DNA from 2 places in the Streptomyces sp. NPDC033177 genome. Region 1 is predicted to be linked to the other one. Evidence: riboswitches for the same ligand, from Rfam matches in the RefSeq annotation. Region 1 holds a riboswitch; the other holds the start of a gene.
What was found. Region 1 has a riboswitch for S-adenosylmethionine ahead of ACZ5U5_RS06860 (aminotransferase class V-fold PLP-dependent enzyme). Riboswitches for the same ligand answer to the same signal wherever they lie in the genome.

Region 1 (3,636 bases):
CCTGCGGGCCAAGGGCGAGACCGTGGAGGAGATCTCCGGCCTCGTCCGCACGATGTACGAGCACGCCAACGTGATCGAGGTGCCGGGGCGGACCGTCGACATCGTCGGCACCGGCGGTGACGGCGCCAAGACCGTCAACATCTCCACGATGTCCGCGATCGTGGCCGCCGGCGCGGGCGCGAAGGTCGTCAAGCACGGCAACCGCGCGGCCTCCAGCGCCTCGGGAGCCTCCGACGTCCTGGAGAAGCTCGGGGTGAACCTGGAGCTGCCGCTGAAGCGGGTCGTCGAGGTGGCCGAGGAAGCCGGGATCACCTTCTGCTTCGCCGTGAAGTTCCACCCGGCGCTGCGGCACGCGGGCGGGGCGCGCAGCCAGTTGGGCATCCGGACCGTCTTCAACGCCCTCGGTCCGCTCACCAACCCGGCCAAGGTGCGGGCCCAGGCCGTCGGGGTCGCCGACCCGAGGATGGCACCGATCGTGGCCGGGGTCTTCGCCGAACGCGGGAACTCCTCCCTGGTCTTCCGTGGCGACGACGGTCTCGACGAGCTGACGACCACGTCGACGTCCCGGGTCTGGGTGGTGCGCGACGGAGCCGTGCGCGAGGAGGCCTTCGACCCGCGGGACGTGGGCATCGACCTCGTCCCCGTCGAGGCGCTGCGGGGCGCCGACGCCTCGTACAACGCCGAGGTGGCGCTGCGCCTCCTGGACGGCGAGCAGGGCCCGGTGCGGGACGCCGTGCTGCTCAACACGGCGGCTGCCCTGGTGGCCCTCTCGCCCGGCGAGGGGACCCTGGTGGAGCAGATCGGCGCCGGCATCGCGAAGGCCGCGGAGGCGATCGACTCCGGGTCGGCCAAGAAGGCCCTTGAGCTGTGGGTGGCGGCCAGCAACAGGTGAGTGTGGCGCCCACCGCAGTCCGGCATCCGGACTGCGGTGGGCACCGGGAAGATCGTGTGGCAAGATGCTGCGCAGGTCATGAGTGACAGCGATTAGGCCCCGGCTCGCTGTCCGGCAACCCTCCGTCCGTGGCGGGGTGCCCCGGGTGAAGACCAGGCCGTGGACAGCAAGGTCCATGGCAAGCGCGGACCCCTGCGAACAACCCTGGGGTCCTGGTCCTCAAGGGAGCAGTCTCGTGAGCAAGCGAATGCGATAGGGCTTTCCGGCCCCTTTTCCGCACCCCCCTTTCTCTTCGTCACTGCGGCGCCGTACGCGCGCTTCCGCAGTGAACTCGCCTGCCTTCCCACGGGAGTTCGCCATGTCTGTCACCACCGCTGCCGCCGACCAGACCCTCTGTGCCGCCCCGCTGCCCGTCCTCGGCCGCGACGTCACCGTGCCGCTCGTCACCGGCGGCGAGGTGACCTACGCGGCGCTCGACTACGCGGCCAGCGCCCCCGCCCTGCAGCGGGTGTGGGACGACGTGGCCGCCTACGCGCCGTACTACGGCAGCGTGCACCGCGGCGCCGGGTACCTCTCGCAGCTCTCCACCGACCTCTTCGAGAACAGCCGGGTCACCGTCGCCGAGTTCCTCGGCTGCCGCGAGGACGACCAGGTCGTCTTCACCCGGTCGACCACCGACTCGCTCAACCTGCTCGCCGCCGCGCTGCCCGCCGACTGCCAGGTGTTCGTCTTCGAGACCGAGCACCACGCCTCGCTGCTGCCCTGGCGCGACGCCCGCGTGACGTACCTGAACGCCCCGCGCACCGCCGACCAGGCCGTCGCCACCCTGGAGCGCGCCCTCGCCGACCGTGATCCCTACGGGCCCGCCCTGGTCTGCGTGACCGGCGCATCGAACGTCACCGGTGAGCTGTGGCCGGTCAAGGAGCTCGCCGCCGCCGCCCACGCGCACGGCGCCCGCATCGTCCTGGACGCCGCGCAGCTCGCGCCCCACCACCCGGTCTCCATCAGCGAGCTCGACGTCGACTGGGTCGCCTTCTCCGGCCACAAGCTGTACGCGCCCTTCGGCTCGGGCGTCCTCGCCGGCCGCTCCGACTGGCTCCGGGCGGCCGAGCCCTACCTCGCCGGCGGCGGCGCCTCGCGCAAGGTCGCACGGCGTACGGACGGCGGCGTTGACGTCGAGTGGCACGACACCGCGGCGCGGCACGAGGCCGGCTCGCCGAACGTCATCGGCGTGTACTCCATCGCCTCCGCCTGCAAGGCGCTGACCGAGGCGGGCTTCGACGAGCTCGTCGCCCGGGAGCGTCACCTCATCGCGAAGGTGCGCGAGGGCCTCGCCGACGTACCCGCGGTGAAGGTGCTCTCGCTCTTCGGTGACGACGCGCCCCGCGTAGGCGTCATCTCCTTCGTCGTCGACGGCTGGAACAGCTCGCACTTCGCCGCCGCGCTCTCCGCCGAGTACGGCATCGGCGTACGCGACGGCCTCTTCTGCGCCCACCCGCTGGTGCGCACCCTCCTCGGCAGCGACCCGCAGACCCAGGGCGAGTGCGGTGCCCCCGAGGCCGCGCCCGGCGAGAAGTCGCTGAACGCGATCCGCGTGAGCTTCGGCGCGGGCACCCCGGACGAGCACGTGGAGCGCTTCGTGCGCGCAGTCAAGGAGCTCGTGGCGGACGGTGCGCGCTGGAACTACCGCACGGAGGACGGGCGTTGCGTGCCGGACAGCAACACTGCCTGAGCCTTGGCCCGTCCCTTCAGGCGTGACCCCAGGACGATCATCCGCAGGGCGCGCTCGGTCGCGTCGGTGAGGAACTCAGCCCCACGGCCGAGCGCCTCGGTGAGCGAGACCGGCGCGGGCAGGATCGCGCTGTAGGCGTCCACACCCTCCGCCCGTACGTGGTGGGCGCCCTGACCGATGGTGCCCGCGAGCACCAGGACCGGCCGGCCGAACCGTTTGGCGCGGCGCGCCACTTCGGCCGGGACCTTGCCGCGGGGCGTCTGGTGGTCGAGGGCGCCCTCGGCGGTGACGACGAGGTCGGCGCGGGCCAGGCGCGCGTTCAGGTCCAGGTGGTCCAGGAGGACGTCGAAGCGGGGGAGCAGCTGGGCGCCGAGTGCCGCCAGGCCGGCTCCCAGGCCGCCGGACGCGCCTGTGCCGGGGCCGAGGGCGAGGTCTCCCGTGGCGTGCAGGTCGCGGGTCAGGACGTGCGCCCAGTGTTCGAGGCCCGCCGCCAGCTGTTCGACCTGCGTGGGCGTCGCGCCCTTCTGGGGGCCGAAGACGCGGGCGACGCCGCGCTCACCGGTCAGGACGTTGAAGGGGTTGCAGGCGACGCGGATCTCGGTGTCCCGCAGGCGGGGGTCGAGGCCCGCGGGGTCGATGCGGCTCAGCCGGGTCAACTCCCGCCCGCCACGCGGCAGTTCCCAGCCGTCCGCGTCCAGGAGCCGGGCCCCGAGCGCCTGGAGCGCCCCCGCGCCCCCGTCCGACGTGCCGGAGTCGCCGCAGCCCACCAGGATGCGGCGGGCGCCCGCGTCGAGGGCGGCGCCGATCAGTTCGCCGACGCCGTACGTCGTCGTGGCGCCCGGGTCGCGCAGGTCGCGGGGGACGAGCGAGAGCCCGGCCACGGCCGCCATCTCGACGACCGCCGTGCCGTCCGGGAGCAGCGCGAAGTGCGTGCCGATCCGCTGGCCGACGGGACCGGTGGCGGGCAGCGCGACCAGGCGCCCGCCGCCCGAGGTGGCCAGGGCGCGCGCGG
Region 2 (3,636 bases), on a different contig from region 1:
CAACAAGGATTACGCAGGGTATTTCCTTAAAGAATCAACCAGGATCAACCACCCGCGACGGCGGGGATGATCGAGACGCCCGCACCGTCCGGCGTCGCGGTCTCAAGACCCTGCTCGAAGCGGACGTCGTCGTCGTTCACGTAGACGTTCACGAAGCGCCGCAGCTTGCCCTGGTCGTCCAGGACGCGGGCGGCGATACCGGCGTGGTTCTTCTCCAGGTCGGCGATGACCTCGGAGAGGTTCGCCCCCTCGGCGGCAACCTCGGACTGACCGCCGGTGTAGGTGCGGAGAATGGTGGGGATGCGGACCTTGACGCTCATGGGATTCACCTCGGTAGTTCAGGAGGGGCGCCCGCCAGGGGCGCCCCGTCAGGGGCGCGGGGCTGTGACATTTGCGGCTCCGCCGCGGGGCGCGACCAGCCACAGCCGGCCCGCAGCCAGGGGGACAAGCTCAGTCTGCGAGCCCGGCGGCGCGGAACGCGTCGAGGCTGGGACGGATGGTCGCGGTCGCCTGAGACCTCTCGGCAACAGCGTCCAGGGTCTTGAGCCCGTCACCGGTGTTCAGCACGACTGTGGTCAGCGTCGGGTCGATGAGCCCCGCCTCAAGAAGCTTCTTGGTGACGCCCACCGTCACACCCCCGGCGGTCTCCGCGAAGATCCCCTCACTCCGAGCGAGCAGCTCGATCGCATCCACGACCTGCTCGTCGTTCACGTCCTCCACCGCACCGCCCGTGCGACGCGCGATGTCCAGGACGTACGGCCCGTCGGCGGGGTTGCCGATGGCGAGCGACTTGGCGATGGTGTCCGGCTTCTGCGGGCGCACGACGTCGTGCCCGGCCTTGAAGGCGGTCGACACCGGGGAGCAGCCCTCGGCCTGCGCACCGAAGATCTTGTAGGGCTTGTCCTCGACCAGACCCAGCTGGATGAGCTCCTTCAGGCCCTTGTCGATCTTCGTGAGCTGCGAGCCGGAGGCGATCGGGATGACCAGCTGGTCGGGGAGGACCCACCCCAGCTGCTCGCAGATCTCGTACGCGAGGGTCTTGGAGCCCTCGCCGTAGTACGGCCGCAGGTTCACGTTCACGAAGCCCCAGCCCTCGCCGAGCGGGTCGCCGATGAGCTCGGAGCAGAAGCGGTTCACGTCGTCGTAGTTGCCCTCGATGCCGACGAGCTCGCCACCGTAGACCGCGGCCATGACGACCTTGCCCTGCTCCAGGTCGTGCGGGATGAACACGCAGGAGCGGAAGCCGGCACGGGCCGCCGCGGCGCCGACGGCGCCCGCGAGGTTGCCGGTGGAGGAGCAGGAGAGCGTGGTGAAGCCGAAGGCGCGTGCGGCCTCGATGGCCTGCGCCACGACGCGGTCCTTGAAGGAGTGCGTCGGGTTGCCGGAGTCGTCCTTGACGAACAGCTTGCCCTGCTCGACGCCGAGCTCACGGGCGAGGTTGTCGGCCTTGACGAGCTTGGTCCAGCCGGGGTTGATGTTCGGCTTCTCGGCCACGTTCGCCGGGACCGGCAGCAGCGGGGCGTAACGCCAGATGTTGTCGGGGCCGGACTCGATCTGCTTCCGCAGGGCCTCGGGGTCACCGGTCGGCAGGTCGTACGCCACTTCGAGCGGGCCGAAACAGGCCTGACAGGCGAAGATCGGGCCGAGGGCGTAGAGCTCGCCGCACTCGCGGCAAGAGAGGCCCGATGCGGGACCGAGGTCCACGGAACCCGTGGTGGAAGGGGTGGTGTCGTTCGTTGCGACAGTCTGCGCAGCCATGGAGGCGAGGCCCTTTCTCCTCATCTTCCCCGCGACGCATCTCGTCGCGAGACGGAATTGGCACCTTCCCCACCGAGACCTCGCGTGCGCGGTCGGCGGGATGGTTGCCGGGGCTTCAACGGGCCGTATCCCTCTGCCCCTCTGGATGAGCGGTATGGCGCCGGGGGCTTCAGGGGCCCCAGGGCATTTGTCACGCGATGACCCCGGCATGCGATGGTCATCGGCGTTGTTCAAGACTGTAACCGACGGCCTGGACCCTTGAGATAGTCGTCCGAACCGCGAGATGGATCACATGTAGGTCACACACAGGAGGAGCCCCCCGTGCTGGAAGAGGCCGAGCGCTGGCTGACCAGGCGTTCCTGGTCCGTTGCCGACCGTCCGCTCAGCGCGCTCGTCGACGCCAAACGGACGTCCGGGGCCTCGGTGAGCGTGGTCCTGCCCGCGCTCGACGAGGAGGGGACGGTCGGCGAGATCGTCGCCGAGATCCGCCGTGAGCTGGTCGAGAAGGCCGCTCTCGTCGACGAGCTCGTGGTGGTCGACTCCGGCTCGCGGGACCGTACGCCGGAGGTCGCGCGGAAGGCGGGCGCGCGGGTCGTGCACCGGGACGTGATCCTGCCGCGCATCCCGGCCGTGCCCGGCAAGGGCGAGGTCATGTGGCGCTCGCTCCTGGTGACCGGCGGTGACATCGTCGCGTTCGTCGACGCGGACCTGAAGGAGTTCTCGGCGGACTTCGTCACCGGCACGGTGGGCCCGCTCCTGACCGAGACCGACGTGCACTTCGTGAAGGCGATGTACGACCGCCCCCTGGGTGAGACCGCAGGTCAGGGCGGCCGGGTGACCGAGCTGATGGCGCGCCCGCTGCTCAACATGCACTGGCCCCAACTGGCGGGCTTCGTACAGCCGTTGGGCGGCGAGTACGCGGCGCGCAGGTCCCTCCTCGAGCGGCTGCCGTTCCCCGTCGGTTACGGGGTGGAGCTGGGCCTGCTCGTGGACGCGCTGCACACCGTGGGCCTCGACGCGCTCGCGCAGGTCGACGTCGGGGTGCGCAAGCACCGGCACCAGGACGGGCAGGCGCTCGGCCGGATGGCGGCGGCGATCTACCGGACGGCGCAGCTGCGGCTCGCGCGCGGCCATCTCGTACGGCCCGAGCTCACCCAGTTCGAACGGGGCGAGCAGGGGTTCGAGCCGCGGTCCCATTCGGTGGACACGGAGGAGCGGCCGCCGATGTGCGGTATCGCGGAGTACACGGCTCGCCGCGTGGCGTAACCACCCCAAGCCAGGCATTTTGTCTACATTCCCCACTTATGTGGGTCAGACAAGCAGTGAGAAGCGCGCCACGCGCCGGTGCCGTGGCCTTGGCGACGGCCACCCTCGCGGCAGGGGCTCTCGGCGCGGCCACCGCGTCCGCCGCCACGGCGGATGCCGGCACCGGGCCGGGGATCGGCCACACCGACGACATCGCCCGGCGGGCGCAGGCGCAGCCCGCGCCGCGGGAACAAACGGGCGAGCCCGTGCGCCGGGAGGGCGCCCCGGGGCAACTGGCCAAGTCGGGCAGCGACTCGGACACGATGCTGTACGCGGGGCTTGCGATCTCCCTGTGCACACTGGGCGCGCTGACGGTCGCGGGCGCCAGGAGCAGACGTGATCAGTCGCCGCCGGCCACCCGGAGTCCGGCCGTACGTTTGAGTCCCCGCCCCAGGGGCTAGGTTCGCCACATGGTCTCCGAGCACGCCTCCGCACAGGTCCTCGTCGCGTCCAACCGCGGCCCCGTCACGTACACCCTGGAGGAGAACGGGGAACTGACGGCCAAGCGGGGCGGAGGCGGACTCGTCTCCGGGCTCAGCGCGATCGGCGACTCCGACGGCGACGACGCGGCCC

Region 2: linked by a shared signal. The riboswitch ahead of thrC (threonine synthase) and the one ahead of ACZ5U5_RS06860 (aminotransferase class V-fold PLP-dependent enzyme) in region 1 are both predicted to bind S-adenosylmethionine.

What each region holds. Positions count from the first base shown of each region.
Region 1 covers NZ_JBVIPS010000002.1:176,636-180,271, reverse strand. The annotation lists gene trpD (anthranilate phosphoribosyltransferase) at 1-892, shown strand, start outside; SAM riboswitch class IV at 967-1,083, shown strand; gene ACZ5U5_RS06860 (aminotransferase class V-fold PLP-dependent enzyme) at 1,251-2,624, shown strand; gene ACZ5U5_RS06855 (glycerate kinase family protein) at 2,576-3,636, opposite strand, start outside.
Region 2 covers NZ_JBVIPS010000006.1:450,645-454,280, forward strand. The annotation lists gene ACZ5U5_RS22940 (MoaD/ThiS family protein) at 45-320, opposite strand; gene thrC (threonine synthase) at 451-1,758, opposite strand; SAM riboswitch class I at 1,776-1,910, opposite strand; gene ACZ5U5_RS22950 (glucosyl-3-phosphoglycerate synthase) at 2,080-3,024, shown strand; gene ACZ5U5_RS22955 (hypothetical protein) at 3,114-3,464, shown strand; gene ACZ5U5_RS22960 (alpha,alpha-trehalose-phosphate synthase (UDP-forming)) at 3,474-3,636, shown strand, end outside.